DNA from 3 places in the Streptomyces sp. NPDC002463 genome. Region 2 is predicted to be linked to each of the others. Evidence: riboswitches for the same ligand, from Rfam matches in the RefSeq annotation. Region 2 holds a riboswitch; each other region holds the start of a gene.
The links. Region 2 has a riboswitch for cyclic di-AMP ahead of ACFYX3_RS19680 (peptidoglycan DD-metalloendopeptidase family protein). Riboswitches for the same ligand answer to the same signal wherever they lie in the genome.
Positions count from the first base shown of each region.

Region 1: linked by a shared signal. The riboswitch ahead of ACFYX3_RS17410 (M23 family metallopeptidase) and the one ahead of ACFYX3_RS19680 (peptidoglycan DD-metalloendopeptidase family protein) in region 2 are both predicted to bind cyclic di-AMP.
Region 3: linked by a shared signal. The riboswitch ahead of ACFYX3_RS29815 (transglycosylase SLT domain-containing protein) and the one ahead of ACFYX3_RS19680 (peptidoglycan DD-metalloendopeptidase family protein) in region 2 are both predicted to bind cyclic di-AMP.

Region 1 is NZ_JBIARL010000007.1:361,931-368,193, forward strand. Features, by position in the region: gene ACFYX3_RS17400 (MFS transporter) at 1-116, shown strand, start outside; gene ACFYX3_RS17405 (PP2C family protein-serine/threonine phosphatase) at 246-1,457, shown strand; cyclic di-AMP (ydaO/yuaA leader) riboswitch at 1,671-1,817, shown strand; gene ACFYX3_RS17410 (M23 family metallopeptidase) at 1,829-2,944, shown strand; gene ACFYX3_RS17415 (aldo/keto reductase) at 2,990-3,937, shown strand; gene ACFYX3_RS17420 (PrsW family intramembrane metalloprotease) at 3,996-5,300, opposite strand; gene trmB (tRNA (guanosine(46)-N7)-methyltransferase TrmB) at 5,357-6,076, opposite strand.
Region 2 is NZ_JBIARL010000009.1:146,374-152,636, forward strand. Features, by position in the region: gene ACFYX3_RS19670 (STM4011 family radical SAM protein) at 1-545, shown strand, start outside; gene ACFYX3_RS19675 (SGNH/GDSL hydrolase family protein) at 532-1,326, opposite strand; gene ACFYX3_RS19680 (peptidoglycan DD-metalloendopeptidase family protein) at 1,490-2,428, opposite strand; cyclic di-AMP (ydaO/yuaA leader) riboswitch at 2,433-2,621, opposite strand; gene ACFYX3_RS19685 (tyrosine-protein phosphatase) at 2,982-3,803, shown strand; gene ACFYX3_RS19690 (DUF6126 family protein) at 3,820-3,975, opposite strand; gene ACFYX3_RS19695 (helix-turn-helix domain-containing protein) at 3,994-4,623, opposite strand; gene ACFYX3_RS19700 (aspartate aminotransferase family protein) at 4,698-6,083, opposite strand; gene hpnH (adenosyl-hopene transferase HpnH) at 6,080-6,263, opposite strand, start outside.
Region 3 is NZ_JBIARL010000016.1:196,704-202,966, forward strand. Features, by position in the region: gene ACFYX3_RS29810 (phosphoribosyltransferase family protein) at 1-1,293, shown strand, start outside; gene ACFYX3_RS29815 (transglycosylase SLT domain-containing protein) at 1,277-2,113, opposite strand; cyclic di-AMP (ydaO/yuaA leader) riboswitch at 2,118-2,301, opposite strand; gene ACFYX3_RS29820 (hypothetical protein) at 2,678-3,280, shown strand; gene ACFYX3_RS29825 (phosphocholine-specific phospholipase C) at 3,334-5,358, opposite strand; gene ACFYX3_RS29830 (DeoR/GlpR family DNA-binding transcription regulator) at 5,516-6,263, opposite strand, start outside.

The DNA of each region.
Region 1 (6,263 bases), on a different contig from region 2:
CCGGCTGGTCGGCGGTCCCGTGGCTCGCGCTGTGCGCGGTGGGCCTGGGGTGCGCGGCGGCGATGGCGCTGCTCGCCCGGGGCGGACGGCTCGCGGAGAGCACCACGGGCGGCTGACGTCTGCCCGGGGTGCCCCGCCCGTACGCCTATCGGCCCCGTGGGAGTCGCCGCCCCGGGCGGCGGCGGCCACCCTGGGAGGGTGCGGTGCGGACCGCGCGCCGGTCGGATCCGGGCAGGAGAGCACAGGTGGGGCACCCCCGAGGAGCGGCGGGCGGAGGGCGGCGGGGCGGTGAGGGCCGGCCCGATTACAGCGGTGCCCGGCGGTTCATCCGCGCGCTGCCCCCGCTGATCATCGCGGGCGGTGTCGTCTTCGACCTGGCGACACCGCCCGAGTACACGGCGGCGCCGCTCTTCTCCGCCGCCCCCCTGGTCGCCGCCCCCTTCTTCTCCCAGCTGACGACCCTGCTCACCGGGATCGCCGCCGTCCTCGCCTCGGTGGGGCTGCACGCCTACAACGGCACCGTCGACGAGGTCGCGGCCCTCACCGAGACCCTGACCGTCGTCACCGTCTCCGCGCTCGCCCTCCTCATCAACCGGGTCGTGCGCCGCAGCGGTGAGCGGCTCGCCTCGGCGCGGGTCATCGCGGAGACCGCGCAGAAGGCGGTGCTGCCGACGCCCGACGAGCGGATCGGCGGGCTGCAGTGCGCGGCGCGGTACGAGGCGGCGCAGGCCGACGCGTTCATCGGCGGCGACCTGTTCGCCGTCCAGGACACCCCGCACGGGGTGCGGCTCGTCGTCGGGGACGTCCGGGGCAAGGGGCTGGACGCGGTCGAGGCCGTCGCCGTCGTCATCGGCGCCTTCCGGGAGGCGGCCGAGCAGGAGCGGAGCCTGGAGGGCGTGGCGCGGCGACTCGAACGTGCACTCGCCCGGGAGGGCACCCGCCGGCACGGACTCGACGCCTTCGAGGGGTTCACCACGGCCGTGCTCGCCGAGATCCCGCGCGGCGACGGGAGCGGGACCTTCGACGGTTTCGTACGGGTCGTCAACCGTGGCCATCCGCCGCCGCTGATGCTGTACGCGGACGGGCGGCTCGACATCCTGGAGCCGGGCGAGGCGGCGCTGCCGCTCGGCATGGGCGACCTGGCGGCGTGGCCGGACCGGGCCGAGGCGCGGCCGTTCCCGGCGGGTGCGACGCTCCTCTTCTACACGGACGGCCTCTCGGAGGCGCGGGACGCGCGGGGCGTCTTCTACGATCCGGCGGCTCGGCTCGCCGGGCGGATCTTCCCGGGGCCCGAGGAGCTGCTCGACGCGCTCGTGGACGACGTACGGCTCCACACGGGCGGCGGGGCGACGGACGACATGGCGCTGCTCGCGGTGAGCCGCCCCGCGACGGGGCAGCCCGAGCGGCGGCGGACGATGCCGGTGGTGCCGCCGGGCGGGCCCGGTCACCGGGCGTAGTCGAGGGGTGTCACTGCGATAACAATTGACATAACGTCAGATCGTGCATGTTTCCCCATCCGCCTCTTACGCCTTGCTGAAGGGGGGTCAACTCGGGTGATACTCCCTCAATTCAATGAATGATCAAGAGGGACGGGCTTGGAATCGGGACCCCCTGTCTATTAACGTTCGATAACGCAGCGCGGTCGTCCCAGCCGTCGCAAGAGGCGGCACCGTGCGCACGCGCCGAATCCTGAAAAGGAACCGGGGAACCACCACTTGGGGTGAATCGGACGCCTTCGTCCCGTACGGAGGGGCCCGTAGGAGACCTTCCTGCTCCGAACCCGTCAGCTAACCCGGTAGGCGAGAAGGAAGGAAAGGAGCGCGCCCCCGTGGCGTCCAACACCCCCGCACCCGAAGCCCCCTTCGACGCTTTCGGTGGCGGTGCTGGTCCCTCCGCCCCCGACACCGAGTGGAACCCCACCGAGGGCTCCCTCCGCGCCGAGAGCCGCTCCGGCGGCCGGCACCGGGTCGTCAAGCAGCGCTCCAACTTCGCCCGTTCCTCCACCGTCCTCGGCGTCGGCGTCATCGCGGCCGTCGGCGCGGGCGGCCTCGCCACCGCGCAGGAGAAGCCCCCGGTCGCCATATCGCTGCCGGACCTCCCGGACCTGAACCTGCCGGACCCGCACGACCTCCCCGGCGTCGGCGACCTCCTCCCCGGCGAGGACAGCGCGCCGGTCAGCGCGGACCGCGCCAACCCGAACCCGCTCACCGCCGCCACGTACACCACCGCGGACGACCAGGCGACCGGACAGGCCGAGCAGACCACCGCCGCCATGCCCGCCGCGGGCGAGGCCCTGCGCGCCCGCATCCTCCAGCAGGCCGAGCAGCAGCAGGCCTCCGCCGACGCCGCCGAGAAGGCCGCGGCGGAGAAGGCGGCCGCCGAGAAGGCCGCCGCGGAGGCCGTGGCCAAGGAGGCGGCTGCGGAGAAGGCCGCCGCCGACGCGAAGGCGAAGGCCGAGGCGGAAGCCAAGGCGAAGGCCGAGGCCGAGGCCAAGGCGAAGGCGGAAGCGGCGGCCGAGGCCGAGCGCCTCGCCAAGCTCGCCGCCGGCTACTCGCTGCCGGTCTCCTCGTACACCCTCACCGCCACCTACATGCAGTCCGGCTCGATGTGGTCCTCCGGCTACCACACCGGTCTCGACTTCGCCGCCCCCACGGGCACCCCGCTCAAGGCGGTCCACGGTGCGACCGTGAAGTCGGCGGGCTGGTCCGGCTCCTACGGCTACCGCGTCGTCCTGGAGATGGAGGACGGCACCGAGGTCTGGTACTGCCACATGTCGTCCATGACGGTCAGCGCCGGCCAGACCGTGTCCACCGGCGAGACCATCGGCCGCGTCGGCGCCACCGGCAACGTCACCGGCCCCCACCTCCACATGGAGGTCCACACCCCCGGCGGCGACGGCATCGACCCGATGGCCTGGCTCCAGTCCAAGGGCATCAACCCCTGAGCACCCGCACGGAATAGGCCCGGCGACGGGAGCGGTTGATTCGACATGACCTCTCTCCGCCCGCTGGGCTCCTCCGACCTGCACGTCTTCCCCGTGGCCCTGGGCGGCAACGTCTTCGGCTGGACCGCCGACGAGGCGGAGTCCTTCGCCGTCCTCGACGCCTACGCCGCCGCCGGCGGCAACTTCGTCGACTCCGCCGACGTCTACTCCGCCTGGGCCGAGGGCAACGAGGGCGGCGAGTCCGAGACCGTCATCGGCCGCTGGATGGCCTCCCGGGGCAACCGCTCCGCCATCGTCGTCGCCACCAAGGCGGGCGCCCACCCCCGCTTCAAGGGCCTCTCCGCCCCCACGATCAAGGCCGCCGCGGAGGAGTCGCTGCGCCGCCTCGGCACCGACCACATCGACCTCTACTACACGCACTTCGACGACGAGTCCGTCCCGGTCGAGGAGATCGTCACCGCCCTCGACCAGCTGGTGAAGGACGGCAAGGTGCGCGCGGTCGCCGCTTCCAACATCTCCCCGGAGCGACTGCGGGCCTCCCTCGACTTCGCCGAGGCCGAGGGCCTCACCCGGTACGTCGCCCTCCAGCCGCACTACAACCTGGTCTCCCGCGACACCTACGAGGGCCCGCTCCTGGAGACCGTCGAGAAGGCCGGGCTCTCCGCCGTCCCGTACTACGGGCTCGCCGCCGGCTTCCTCACCGGCAAGTACCGCCCCGGCAGGACCGTCGACAGCGCCCGCGCCCACCGCGCCGCCGAGCTCGCCGAGACCGAGCGGGGCCAGGCCGTGCTCTCCGCACTCGACACGGTCGCCGCGGCGCACGAGACCGAGCTCGCCACCGTCGCCCTCGCCTGGCTCGCCGCCCGGCCGACCGTCGCCGCGCCGATCGCCTCGGCCCGCACGGTCGAACAGCTCCCGGCCCTCGTCGCGGCGGCGGACCTGACGCTGACGGAGGCCGAGCTGACCCTCCTCACGGAGGCCTCGGCGATCTAGGGCCTGTCTTTCGGATCAGGCCCCGCTCCCTGATCCGGCCTGATCCGAAAGACAGGCCCTAGCTCCGGTACGGGTTGTAGCCGTCGTAGTCCAGATACTGAGGCGGCGCCCAGGCCCGGCCCGTCGCCCGGGCCGCGTACGTCAGCGCCGGGGAGGCCACCGCGCGGCGCTGCCACAGGTGGTGGAGGAGCTCCTGCTCCCGGGCCGGGAAATCGGGGCCGGCCGTGCCGCGCCGGGCCCGGTCCCGCAGGAACGCGAGGGTCGTCGCGAAGGACTCGTACTCGCCGACCGCCCGCGCGGCCGGCGGGCCGTACGTCCGGGCGGCGAACGCGCGGGCCATCTGCCGGGCCCGCATCGAGGACAGCGCGAGCGGCTCGGTCGGCGCGAGCCAGCCGGCCGCCGCGTACGCCGGGAGCTCCCCGGATATCGTGCGCAGCTCGCGCTGCCGGCTCCACACCGCCAGCCAGGTCAGCAGGCCGAACGCCGGAACCATCAGCGCCCCGTACACCAGGTAGAAGGCCAGCGGGCCGCCGAAGGTCGCCGAGCCGTTCCAGGCGGAGTGCAGGCTCATCGCGAGCAGCAGCCCGGCCAGCGGCAGCAGCACCCGGCGCAGCCGCTTCCCGGGCGGCGCGAGGGCGGCGAAGCCGAAGCCGATGCCGGTGAGCACGGTGAACAGCGGATGCGCGAACGGTGACATCACGGCCCGTACGAAGAAGGTCCCGGCGGTCACCATGCCGATGCCGGAGCCGAACTCCTGGTCCTCGCCGAAGGCGTTGCCGAGATAGAGGATGTTCTCGGTGAAGGCGAAGCCGGTCGCGGTGAAACCGGCGACCACCACCCCGTCGACGAGACCGCCGAAGTCCCTCCTGCGGAAGAGGAACAGCAGCAGGATCGCGGCGGCCTTGGCGCTCTCCTCCACCACCGGGGCGATGACGGTGGCCCCGAGGTTGTCGGCGGAGTCCGGGTCGGCCGTGGCCGTGGCGATCCAGCGGACCGCGAAGGAGTTCGCCAGGATCGCGACGAGCGCGGCCGCGAAGGCGCCCCAGGCGAAGGCGAACAGCATGTTCTTCCAGGGGCCCGGCTCCACCCGGTCGAGCCAGCGGAACGCCGACATCAGCAGCGGTACGGGAAGCACGGCCAGGCCCAGACCGACGAGGAAGCCCTGCGTACCGGTCTGCTCGCGCACCAGGGCCAGGATCACCAGGGCGCACAGCGCGAGCAGCGTCACGACGGAGACCGCGCGGACCAGCCGGCTGCGCCAGAAGGCCCGGCGCGGCCGGTAGCGCCACTGCGATCGGTCCGCGGCGGCGGGGAAGTCCGGCTCCTCGGTGTCGCGGTGCGGGACGGGAACGGAGTTCGACACGTGAGCGACCCTAACGACCGCCACCGACACCGGTCGACGGAGTAAGCCGCTCCCCGTCACTTCCGCCGGAAGAGGAGATCGTGCACGACGTGGCCCTTGTCGAGGCCCTGGCCCTCGAAGCGGGTGAGGGGCCGGAAGTCGGGGCGGGGCGCGTAGCCGCCGTCGGCCTGCGTGTTCTCGTAGTCCGGATGCGCGGAGAGGACCTCCAGCATCTGCACGGCGTACTCCTCCCAGTCCGTGGCGCAGTGCAGCACGGCGCCCGGCTTCATCCGGGGCGCGAGGAGGCTGAGGAACTCGGGCTGGATCAGCCGGCGCTTGTGGTGGCGGGCCTTGGGCCACGGGTCCGGGAAGTAGACCCGGCAGCCGTCGAGGGTCGCGTCGCCGAGCATCTCGCGGAGCAGGATGATCGCGTCGCCGTTGGCGACGCGGACGTTGGTCAGGCCGTTCCGGTCGGCGAGCCCGAGCAGATTGCCCTGGCCGGGCGTGTGCACGTCCACGGCGAGGATCCCGGTGCCGGGATCGGCGGCGGCCATCTGGGCCGTGGCCTCGCCCATGCCGAAGCCGATCTCGAGGACGACGGGCAGCCCGTCGAACATCTCGCCGAGATCGAGGACCCGCTTGCCGTCGATGTCGAGGCCCCAGTCGGGCCACCGCTTCAGCATGGCCTCGGCCTGCCCGTACGTGACACGGCTGCGGCGCGGCTGGAAGCTGCGGATCCGCCGCTCGTGATGGGCCCCGGCGGGATCGGGCATGGGCCCCTCACCGGGGGCGAACATCCGACTGCCCCGACGCGCGACGGGCGATCCGGTTTCGACGACGGGCTGCTGGGTGTTCTCGATCTGCTCAGACACAATGCGACCAAGTCTACGGCGCCCCCGTTGCGGGCAGTCGTTCCGCTGGGGCGAGGGGGTCCCCCCTGCTCGAGCGAAGCCGAGAGCTCGGGGGAGGGTGGGCACAACGGAC
Region 2 (6,263 bases):
ACGTCGTGGCCCTCTGGTGCACGTACCACCCGGGGCAGACTCCGTACGAGCGGTTCCTCGCGAAAGCCCACGATCTGGCCGGTCGGGGGATCCGGTACAGCGTCGGGGTGGTCGGTCTGCCCGAGCACCGGGAGCACGCCGTCCGGCTGCGGGCCGCGCTGCCGCCCCACGTCTACCTCTGGGTGAACGCGGCGGAGGGGCACACGTACACCGACGCGGAGGCCGAGGGCTGGACGGAGCTCGATCCGCTCTTCCCGTACAGCCGGCATCCGCACCGGTCGGCGGGGCTGCCCTGCCGCACCGGCGCGTCGGTGGTCTCGGTGGACGGCGAGGGGACGGTGCGGCGCTGCCACTTCGTCAAGGCCGGGCTCGGGAACCTGTACGACGGCTCGTACCGCGCCGCGCTGCGTCCCCGCGCCTGCCCCCTCGCCGTCTGCGACTGCCACATCGGCTACGTCCATCTGGAGACGCTGCCGCTGTACGACGTGTTCGCCGGCGGGGTCCTGGAGCGGATCCCCGCCGTGCCCCTGGCTACAGGGGCATGAGGTCGGGGCGCTTCGCCTCGACGTGGTCGCCGGAGCTCTCGCCGCGCAGCCGGCGCCCGATCCACGGCACCAGGTACTCCCTGGCCCAGTGGATGTCGTCCTTGCGGACCTCGAGAGTGCCGCGCGGCGGGACCGGCGGCCAGGCCTGGTCCGGGTCGGCGGGCACGGGCATGCCGAGGACCTGGGCGGCGCGCAGGGCGACGCGGGTGTGTCCCTCGGGCGAGAGGTGCAGCCGGTCGTCGTCCCAGGCGCGCCGGTCCTGGACGGACTTCAGCGACCACAGGTCGAGGACCGGGCAGCCGTAGCGGTCCGCGATGGCCCGGACGTGCCCGTTGTACGTGGCGATCTTGCCGCGCAGGTGCTTGAGCAGGGTCACGTCGCGGGTGTCGAAGCCGGTGGTCACCATGACGGTGCCGACGGCGGAGCTCAGGTCGGCGACGGCGCGCTCGAAGCGCTCGGCCACGTCGTCGGGGTCCGTCCCGGGGCGGATGATGTCGTTGCCGCCCGCGCAGAAGGTCACCAGGTCGGGGGCGAGTTCCTTCGCCCGCGGGACCTGTTCCGCCACGATCTGGTCGAGAAGGCGCCCCCGTACGGCGAGATTGGCGTACCGGAAGTCGTCGTGCTCCGGCAGCTGGTCGGCGAGCAGCACCGCGAAGCGGTCCGCCCAGCCGACGTACGTCCCGTCGGGCCCGGGGTCTCCGACGCCCTCGGTGAAGCTGTCACCGATCGCCGCGTACGACCCGAATGCGTTCTTGTCTGTTGATCTCGAATCGTCTGCCACGGGAGCACATCCTTCCTCCTCGGATGTGACCTACGCGACCGTAAGGAGGGGTTGACGCAGGGTGACATATGCCACCGATAAAGATTCCACCAAACCGGAATACGCCGGATGCCCGGCACGGGTGTGCCGGGCATCCGGATGACGAACCGCTGACGACGACGCGTCAGATGTTCACGCCGTGCTGGCGCAGGGCGGCCAGCGGGTCGATGTCGGAGCCGTACTCCGGCCCGGTGCGCATCTCGAAGTGCAGGTGCGGGCCGGTGACGTTGCCGGTCGCGCCGGAGAGGCCGATCTCCTGGCCGCCGGTGACGGTCTGGCCGGCGGAGACGGAGATCGAGGAGAGGTGGGCGTACTGCGAGAAGGTGCCGTCGGCGTGCTGGATGACGACCTGGTTGCCGTACGCGCCGCCGTCGCCGGCGGAGTAGACGGTGCCGGGGCCGACCGCGTGGACGGTGGTGCCGGTGGAGGCGATGAAGTCGACACCGGTGTGGTAGCCGGAGGACCACATGGAGCCGGCCTGGTGGTACGGGGTCGACATGGCGGCACCGGCGATCGGGGCGACCCAGCCGGAGGAGGAGGTCGTGCCGGCCGACGAGGACGGCGCGGAGGACGCCGAGGCGGTCGCGGGGGCGGCCGGGGCCGAGGTGCGCTCGCTGCTGCGCGAGGCGCGCTGGGTGTCGCCGTTCTTGCCGGAGGTCTGCCGGTCGTGGTGCGCGGCCTTGGCGGTGCTCTTCGCGCCGAGGGTGAGCTTCATGCCGGGCAGGATCAGCGAGGGGTCCTCGCCGACGACCTGGCGGTTGTCCTTGTAGAGCTTCTGCCAGCCGCCCGCCAGGTGGTGCTCGGCGGCGATCTTCGACAGGTAGTCGCCGCGGACGACGGAGTACGTCTTCGGCGCGGCCTTCGCGGTGGCGGGCGCGGCCTCGACGGCGGCGGCCTTCACCTGGGCGACGGCCTGCGCGGGAGCGGCGGCCGGGGTGGCGGCGTGGGCGCCGGTGGCTCCGAGGAGCGGGAGGGCGACGACGGCGCCGCCGGTGCCGGCGGCGGCGAGGCCACGGGTCAGACGGTTGGACTTGGTGCGGCGGTGCTTACCCTTCGCGGGCATGGCGAATTCCTCTCCGGCGCCTGCGAGGTGAGCTGTCGGGTTCGGACTGGAGATGTCCGGCCGCGTGCATACGCGACTTCACCCCGAGCCGTCCTTCTTCGAAGGGATCGGCGACTTACCTGGGTCCCCCGCTCCTGCCTTCTACCGGTGAGTGCGGATTCCGGTCGGTGGCAGGATTCGGCGGTCCGTCCGGAGTGAGCGCGACGCTAGACGAGTGGGGTCGGCGTGAACAAGCCGCAGTTTTCCGGCACTCCGGGATTTCTTGATTTCCGGGCGGAATTCCGGTCACCCTCCGTCGATGACGGCCCCTCGATCTCCTTTTCGCGGGGGGTATTTGGAAAAGACGATCAGGCACGGTCCGTCACGGTTATGACGCTGCTCACGCGCGGATCCCCATCTCCCCTGCAACCAGGGCGGGTTACCTCTTAGTTCTCAATACGGACAGATCGCCCATTCCCGTCCGAGGGGGTGCGCCTCCGGGCCCCACCCGAGATGATCGCCCCAGGAACCGATCCACCGGACACAGGGTCCGATCTACAGAACAGGAGCAGCCGTGACGCAGCAGCTGCCGCAGGTCCCGCCCGCCGAAGCCGACGAGCCCGAGCTGGCGGAGGTCCGCAACTTCCGGGACGTGGGCGGCCTGCCGACGACGGACGGGCGCGCCGTCCACCCCGGGCGCCTCTTCCGCAGCGGCCACCTCGCCCACGCGACGGAGGACGACGCCGCCTTCCTCGCCTCACTCGGCCTGCACACCGTCTTCGACTTCCGCAACGAGTCGGACCGCAGGGTCGAGGGCGCGGACGTCGACCTGCCCGGCGTGCGGAACGTGAACATACCCCTCAACGACCCGGCCGACGGCAAGGAGTTCTGGCTCCTCGTGCGCGACGGCGAGATCGCGCAGCTGCGGGAGATCCTCGGCGACGGCAAGGCGGCCGCCCGGATGACCGATTCGTACCGGAAGATGGTGGTCGAGCGGACCTCGGAGCACAGCCGGATCCTGCACTCCATGGCGGAGGAGAGCGTCCCGGCCCTCATGCACTGCGCGGCCGGAAAGGACCGGGCCGGGCTCGCCATCGCGATCACCCTGCTCGCGGTCGGGGTCGAGCGCGGGGCGATCGAGGCCGACTACGTGAAGTCGAACGACCCGCACCGCCGCTACAAGGTGCGCCGCAGCTCCACCTCCCCGGACGCGATGTCGCCCGAGGTGATGGAGCTGCTGAGCCCGCTGTTCGATGCGCGGGTGGAGTACCTGCGGGCCGCCTTCGAGACGATCGAGGCGACCTGGGGCTCGGTGGACGCCTACCTCACGGAGGGCCTGAAGCTCGCCCCGGAGACCCGCGAGCGCCTGCGGGAGCGCCTCCTGACGGAGGCGTGAGGCCCGCCCGCGCGCCCTACTGGTTCTGCGCGCCGAGCGTGAAGAGCAGGTAGAGGAAGCCGGCGAAGAGGTGGCCTGCGATCAGATAGGCGAAGAGGCGGAGCACGAGCCCCTTGGGGAACTTGCCTTCACCGCGCTCCTCGCCGGTGACCGGTACGGACTTCTCGGACATGTCGGTCCTTTCTGGATGTCAGCGCCGATGCGGGGTCCCGTCGCCGAGGCACAGCTCGGCGACGGGGCTCTGCATCAGGGTGTGGACGAAGAGCAGCTCGGCCCCGCCGGACGTGGCGGCACCGATGCGGTGCGGGGTCAGCGAGTCGAAGTGCGCGCTGTCCCCGGGGTCGAGGACGTGGACGGCGTCGCCGAGCGCGAGCCGGACCCGCCCCTCCAGGACGTGGATCCACTCCTCGCCGGGGTGGACCCGCACGATGTCGGCCCGGGTGGCGTAGGGCACGTGCACCCGCAGGCACTGGAGGGCGCGGCCGGCGCCGCCCGCCTGGCGGTAGATCCAGCCGTCGGCCTCGACGGGCTCGGAGCGGTCGGCCCGGACGACGGGGTCGCGCTCGGGGGGCGTCTCGCCCAGGAGCTCGGAGACCGTCGTACCGTAGATACGGGACAGGGCGAGGAGCATCGGCAGCGAGGGCTGCCGGTTCCCCGTCTCCAGGCGCGAGAGGTGGGCCGGGGAGAGACCGGCCCGCTGGGCGGCGGCCTCCAGGGTGAGCCCCCGGCGGCGGCGCAGGGCCCGCAGCTGCGGGGCGACGTCCGGCAGGACGTCGGTGACGGCGGGGTCCGGGGAGGTGTCCCCGGGGACGTGGTCCATGCGTCCATTCCGCCAGGCTCGTGCCTCTGAGGCAAGTTTCTTGCCTCAGAGGCAAAACCGGCGTCGTGAATCGGTCAGCGCTGTGCGACCGCCTGCTTGACCAGCGTCTTCCCGAAGTCCCACATCAGCCCGCCGCCGCCGTGGGCGTCGTCCATGACCGCGGTGAAGGCGGTCACGAACCGGTCCACGTCCGCCTCGTCGATGATCAGCGGCGGGATCAGCTTGATCACCTCCAGATGGTCACCGGAGACCTGGGTGAGGATCCTGTGCCGCTGGAGCAGCGGGACGACGACCATCTGGGCGAAGAGGCCCTTGCGGGCCGCCTGGAGCATCGTCCAGCGCCCGCGCAGTCCGAGCGAGGACGGCCGGCCGAACTCGATCCCGATCATCAGGCCGCGCCCGCGGATCTCGTGCAGCAGCTCGTACCGCGGCACGAGCTCCTTCAGGCGGCCGGAGAGCAGGTCGCCGATCCGGCGGGCGTGCGCGACGGTGTCCTCGTCCTCCATGACCGCGAGGACGGCGAGCCCGGCGGCCATGGCCTGCGCGTTCGATCCGAAGCTCGCCGAGTGGACCAGGACCCGGTCCATCGACGAGTAGACCTTCTTGAAGATCCAGTCCTTGCCGAGGGTGGCGCCGACCGGCACGTAGCCGCCGGAGAGCGCCTTGGCGACGCAGACCAGGTCCGGCTCGACGCCCTCCTCGTGCTGGTAGGCGTAGAAGTCGCCGGTCCTGCCGAGGCCCGTCTGGACCTCGTCCGCGATGAGCAGCGCGCCGTGCCGGTGCAGGAGGTCCTGGGCGGCCCGGAGGAAGCCCGGCGGCGCCTCGTGGACGCCCTTGCCCTGGATGGGCTCGACGACGAAGGCGGCCACGTCGCCGCGGCGCAGCTCCCGCTCCAGGGCGTCGAGGTCGCCGAGGGCGATCGCGGTGTCCGGCAGGAGCGGGTCGAAGCCCTCCCGGAAGCCCTGCTCGCCGTTGACGGAGAGGGAGCCGGTGGTGAGCCCGTGGAAGGCGTGGTGGCAGTAGAGGACCCTCGGCCGCCCGGTGGCGTACCGGGCGAACTTGAGGGCGGTCTCGACCGCCTCGGTGCCGCTGTTGCCGAAGAAGACCCGGTCGAGGTGCGGACTGTGGGCGAGGAGCCTCTCGGCGAGGAGGCCCGGCAGCGGCTGGCAGTCGAAGCGGGTGAGGTCGGCGAGCTGGGCGTCCAGGACGTCGTGGAGGGCCTTGCGGACGACGGGGTGGTGCCGTCCGAGGCCCATCACGCCGAAGCCGGCGAGCATGTCGAGGTGGTCGACGCCGTCGGCGTCCCAGAAGTGGGCGCCCTCGGCCCGCTCGTAGACCTTGTCGAAGCCGATGGTGTGCAGCATGCGGGGCAGCTGGTGGTTGAGGTACCGGGCGTGCAGCTCGTACCGCTCCGCGCCGCGCTCGGAGAGCAGCGCCCGCAGGTCGAACCCGCCGGTCATGACGTGGTGTTCCCGGAGACCGTCTCCCGGACCGCGCGCAGGGACTCCTTGAGGGAGCCCATGGTGGCGAGGACGGCGGTGGGCTCGTAGCCGCAGTGCGCCATGCAGTTGGCGCAGCGCGGGTCCTTGCCGCGGCCGTACTTGTCCCAGTCGGTGTCCTCGACGAGTTCGCGGTACGTG
Region 3 (6,263 bases), on a different contig from region 2:
GATCGTACGGATGCGGGGCGCCAGCTCGCCGCCCGGCTCGACCACCTCAAGGGCCATGACGTCGTGGTCCTCGGGCTCCCGAGGGGTGGCGTGCCGGTGGCGGCGGAGGTCGCGGACGCCCTGGACGCGCCGCTCGACATCTGTCTCGTACGGAAGCTGGGCGTGCCGCACCAGCCGGAGCTCGCGATGGGGGCGCTCGGGGAGGGCGGTGTACGGGTGCTCAACGAGCGGGTGCTGCGGGAGGCCCGGGTGAGCGAGCGCGACCTCGCCGCGGTGGAGGAGCGGGAGCACACCGAGCTCGACCAGCGCGGCCTCCGCTACCGGGGCAGCCGGCCCTCCGTGCCTCTCGACGGGAGGACGGTCGTCGTGGTCGACGACGGGCTGGCCACGGGGGCCACGGCGCTGGCGGCCTGCCGGGTGGTGCGGGCCAGGGGTGCCGCCCGGATCGTGCTCGCCGTGCCGGTGGCGCCGAAGGGCTGGACGGCCCGTGTCGGCGGCGAGGCCGACGAGACCGTCAGCGTGCACGCCCCGGAGCTCTTCTTCGCGATCGGGCAGTTCTACCGGGACTTCTCGCAGACCCCGGACGCCGAGGTCATCGACTGCCTGGAGCGGAACAGAGCCGGGCGGGCCCCCGTCGTGCAGGACACGGACGTACGGATCCCGGTCGACGGCGTCAGCCTCGGTGGGCGGCTCGCGGTGCCCGAGGGTGCGGGCGGCATCGTCCTGTTCGCGCACGGCAGCGGCAGCAGTCGCCACAGCCCCCGGAACCGGGCCGTGGCCGCCGAGCTCAACCGGGCGGGACTCGGGACGCTGCTCTTCGACCTGCTGACCGAGTCGGAGGCGGTGGACCGGGCGCATGTCTTCGACACCCCGCTCCTCGCCGGGCGGCTCGCCGGGGCCACGGAGTGGCTGGCCGGGCGTCCCGAGAGCGCGGGGCTGCCGCTCGGGTACTTCGGTGCGAGCACGGGTGCGGCGGCCGCGCTGTGGGCGGCCGCCGAGCCCGAGTCCCCGGTGAGCGCCGTCGTCTCGCGCGGCGGTCGGCCGGACCTCGCGGCCGAGCACCTGGCACGGGTGCGTGCCCCGACGCTCCTGGTGGTGGGCGGCGCGGACGCGATGGTCCTGGACCTCAACCGGCGGGCCCTGGCGCTGCTGCGCTGCGAGAACCGGCTCGCCGTGGTGGGGGGCGCCGGCCACCTCTTCGAGGAGCCGGGCGCCCTGGAGGAGGTGGCGGACCTCGCCACCTCCTGGTTCGCCGAGCACTTCCGGCGTGAGGGGATCAGTACGCCGAGTTGACGTTGTCGATGGAGCCGTAGCGGTCGGCCGCGTAGTTGCAGGCGGCGGTGATGTTGGCGACCGGGTCGAACAGGTCCAGGGACGTGCCGGGCACGTGGTAGGCGAGGAAGGTCGGCTCGATGACCTGGAGCAGGCCCTTCGAGGGGGTGCCGGCGACCGCGTTGGAGTCCCAGAGGTTGATGGCCTGGGGGTTGCCGGACGACTCGCGCATGACGTTGCGGAAGATGCCGTCGTAGGAGCCGGGGATGCCGTGCTGGCCCATGATGGCCAGCGACTCACGGATCCATCCGTCGAGGTTGTCGGCGTAGTTCGTCGCGGCGACCGTGGCCGCCTTGACGGCGGCGGGGGCGGCGACGGCCGGAGCGGCCGCGGCGGCGGAGGAGCCCGTTCCGGCGGCGACGGCGGGGGTGGCCGGCTTCGTCTTCGCCTGCGTGGGGGCGGCCTTCACGGAATCCCGACGAATCGTCAGTTCGAGGCCGGGGTGAATGAGTGACGGATTGTCACCCACGACGCTCTTGTTGGCGTGGTAAAGGTTCTTCCAGCCTCCCTGAATTCCCTTCTTGTGGGCGATCAGGGAAAGCGAGTCACCGCTCACGACGGTGTACGTGTGCGCGGCGGCCGGGGCGGCGGGAGCCTTGGCCGCGACCGGGGCGGCGAGGCTCTGGACGGCGATCTCCGGGGCGCCGGACACGGGCGCGGCGTCGGCGACGGCCGGGGCGATGAGCGGCAGGGCGAGTGCGGCGCCACCCGTGCCGACCAGGGCGAGGCCGCGGGAGACGGGGCTGCGGCGGTGACGGCGGTGCTTACCGTGAGCAGGCATGACGGTTTCCTCTCCGGCGCCTGCGGGGTGAGCTGTCGGGTTCGGACGGGAGATGTCCGGCCGCGCGCACGCGGCTGCACCCCGAGCCGTTCCGGAATCCGGACCGGCGTATTCGTGGGTCCCCCGCTCCTGCCGTCGGGTGAAAGGGAGTTTTACCGAGCGGCGGCAGGATTGGGCGTTCCGCTCGAATGGAGGTGACCGTAGGCCAGTAATGCGACGGATAACAAGGGGAGTGGGTCGCGGGCATCGGGAAATGGATCACGGAATTCGGGGAATTCAAGATCGATGCCGTCCGGGAGGCATCGAACTTCCTTGTCCGGTATGGGGCGGGAGAGGGGGCGGCCGGACCGGCGGGTCGTATGAGTGAGTCGCGTCACCAGGACCGCAATGTCCCATATGGTGCGTAATTCCTTTCGTGAGTAAATGGGGGGAAATTGCCTGGGGTGGGGTGTTCGTCGAGGGGTGGAGTGGCATGGATGCGAGCGGTGCTCCATGTGGGGGTAAAAGTCGCAAAAGGGACATTCATCGTGAAAGGTGGAGGCAGTCGACCCAGGAGACACCTCCATGCCGCCCTCCACCGCCCTGCTCAGCCCCGACACCCTCGACCGCGAGGCGGCCGCCCTCTTCGAGAGCGCCACCTGGCAGCGGATCGTCACGGACTGGACCGCCCCCGAGGAGTCGCCGCCCGCTGAGGACGGCTGGCGGAAGCTGCTCAGCGTGCCGGTGGACCGGCTCGTGGCCGAGGCCCTGGCCACCCTCCCGCCGGAGCTCCCCGCCGAGCGCCGGATCCCGGGACGGCTCGGAGCCGTGCTTCCGGACCGGCTGCACACCTGGCGCCGCATCGGCCAGGCCGACCTCCGCCCCTCGGTGCACCTCGGCTACGCGCGCCTCGTGCTGACCGAGTGGGGCTGGCAGAATGCCCCGTACAAGCTGCGCGACGCACGCGGTGCCCGGTGCGTCTGCGGTGCCCTCCTCGCCGCCCACCGCCTCGGCTACGGCAGCGCGGACACCATGAACGAGGCGGCCGCCTGGATCATGACCGAACTCCGGTCGCGCGGCTGGCAGGAGCTGATCGGGCCGTGGAACCGGGCCCCCGGCCGTACCGCCGCCGACGCGGTGGCCCTCCTCGACGCCACGGTCCGGCGCGCCGCCGAAGCGGGCCGCTGACGCCGTACCGGAGGCCGGGCGGCGGCCATGCCGCCGCCCGGACCCGCGGGGGATCAGCCGCTGATGCTCGGGGCTCCGGTCTCGATGTGGCCGGTGTACCGGCGCGACCAGGTGCCGTCGATGTCGGCGAGGATCGTGAAGTCGTACCAGCCGTCGTTGTACGCCACCGCGTTGAAGAAGTCCTCGCGGCTGGAGTTCGCCGGCACCGTGTACGTCCACGGGCCGTCCGAGCGGTAGGCGTTCGAGCGGATCGTGAAGGTGACGGGCCCGGCCGAGGTGTTGGTCATCTTGAACCACAGGGCCGTCTTGCCCGTACCCGCCTCCGGCGCGTACCTGGCGGCCACCTCGACCGCCTTGCCCGCCTTCGAGGCGTCCCCGATGAAGCGGCGCAGGAAGCGGTTGGGGCCCATCATCGAGATGTCGTACTTCCCCGAGCCCGAGCCGAGGCCGATGTTGAAGTAGTCGGTGGCCGTGCCGCCGGGGTCGACGGTGTACTGCCAGGCGGCGGTGTCCCGGTACTGGTGGGGGTGGATCGAGAAGTGCGCCGACCGCTTGGCCTCCGTGCCCTGGTTCGTCATCGAGAACCAGGCGAGGATCTTGCCCGCGGAGCCGAACTCGAAGCGGTCGAGGTTGCCGTTCACCTGGTACGGCAGGGCGCGCGCCGGGCGGGTGCCGGACTCCTGTACGGGCAGCGCGTTGTTCTGCGGGGCCGGGTTCGGCAGCGGGCCGCAGGTGGCCTGCCCGATCACCTTCGCCGTGGAGGGAAGGTTGGCCGGCACTCCGTACACCGGGTTGGCGAAGTCGAAGACCCCGGTCAGGTCGCCGGTGACCTTCCGGCGCCAGGCGCTGATGTTGGGGCAGGTCGCCGGGGTGCCGAGCGCCGCCGTCCAGCTCTCCATGAAGCGCAGCACCGAGGTGTGGTCGAAGACCTCGGAGCTCACCCAGCCACCGCGGGTCCACGGGGACATGACAATCATCGGGACGCGGAAGCCCAGGCCGATCGGCACGCCGTCGATGTACTCGCCCGCGGTGCCCGGAGGGGCGACCGGCGGGGGCACGTGGTCGAAGAAGCCGTCGTTCTCGTCGTAGTTGAGGAACAGCACCGTGGAGTCGAACACCTCGGCGTTCGCGGCCAGCGCGCGGTAGACGAGGTCGACGAAGTGGGCGCCGTCGCCCGGAGGGGCGTACGGGTGCTCCGAGAAGGCCTCGCTCGCGACCACCCACGACACCTGCGGCAGGGTCCCCGCGACGACGTCGGCGCGGATCGCCGCGGCGATGTCGTCCGGCGTCGAGCCGGTCACCTTCGGGACCGAGCCCATGCCCCGGTCGTACAGCGGGTCCCCGGGGCGGGCGTCGGTGAACTTCTTGAAGTACGCGAGGCCGTTGTCGCCGTAGTTGTCCTGGGCGTTCTGGTAGACCTTCCAGCTCACCCCGGCGCGCTGGAGCGCCTCGGCGTACGACTCCCAGGTGAGGCCCGACTCGTCGCCCCCGTCCTTGCTGGTGCCGTCGACCTTCCCGCTCCACAGGAAGGTGCGGTTGGGGCCCGTGGCGCTCAGCGTCGAGCAGAAGTACGCGTCGCAGATCGTGTAGTTGTCGGCGAGCGCGTAGTGGAAGGGGATGTCCCCGCGGTCGAGGTGGCCGAGCGTCCGGGTGTTGCCCACGCCCGTGACCCAGTTGTCGAGGCGGCCCTTGTTCCAGGCGGCGTGCTGCGAGGTCCAGCTGTGCGGCAGGTCGCCGTTGCACTGCGCGAGGGTCTCGCCGTCGACGCCGCCGGCGGCCGGGGTGTCGCTGAGCTTCCAGGGGTACTGGCGGCCGCCCCAGTTGGGCTGGTTGAACATGCCCCAGCCGCCGGGAATGTTGCCGGCGGCGCGGTCGCCGAAGCCCCGGACGCCCTTCAGCGTGCCGAAGTAGTGGTCGAAGCTGCGGTTCTCCTGCATGAGGATCACCACGTGCTTGACGTCCGCGAGGGTGCCGGTCGCGCCGCTCGCGGCGGCGGACGCCCGCAGCGGCGGCAGCGCGGCCCCCGCCATGAGCCCCGCGCCGATCCCGACGAATCCCCTGCGGCTGATGGGAATCATGCCCCGCCCTTCCTGTCACCGTGTGCCCCAGCGGCACGTCGGAGACATGATGGGGGAGGGCAGCTTAAAGGTATACACACGCGCGGTAATTAGTGTGTGAATACGCGGAGGACCGTAGACACCAAGGTCTGGATTGGTTCACCATCAGACCAATGAGTCAGACGGTGAGGACCTCTACCCCGGCTTCGGTGAGCTGCAGGGCCGTCTTCGGGGCGATGCCGGTGTCGGTCACGAGCAGGTCGATCCGGTCCAGACCACAGATCCGCGCGAACGCCCTGCGGCCCATCTTCGAGGAGTCGGTCACCACGACGACCCGGCTCGCCCGCTCCGCGAAGAGCCGGCTGATGCTCGCCTCGTCCTCCTGGTGCGCCATCACGCCGAGTTCGGCGTCGACCCCGTCGACCCCGAGGACCACCACGTCGAGCACGACCTCGTTGAGCACCCCGACCGTCAGCGGACCCACCAGCTCGTAGGTCTGCGGGCGGGCGACCCCTCCCGTGGTGACGATCTTGATCTGCGGACGCACCGCCAGCTCGCCCGCGATGTTGAGCGCGTTGGTGACCACGGTCAGCGCGGGCCCGGCCGGCACCGCCGTGCCCGGAGCTTCGGTGCGACCGCTCGCGAACCGCAGCGCGAGCGCGCGTGCGACCTCCGTCGTCGTCGTGCCCCCGTTGAGCCCGACGACCTCGCCGGGCGCGACCAGATCCGCCACCGCCTCCGCGATCCGCCGCTTCTCCGGCGCGTGCCGCGTCGACTTGTACCGCAGCGGCAGCTCGTACGACACGCCGTGCACGACCGCCCCGCCCCGCGTGCGGACGAGCAGCTGCTGCTCGGCCAGCTCGTCGAGATCCCGGCGGATCGTGGCGGCGGAGACGTCCAGCGTGGTCGCCGCCTCCTCCACCTCC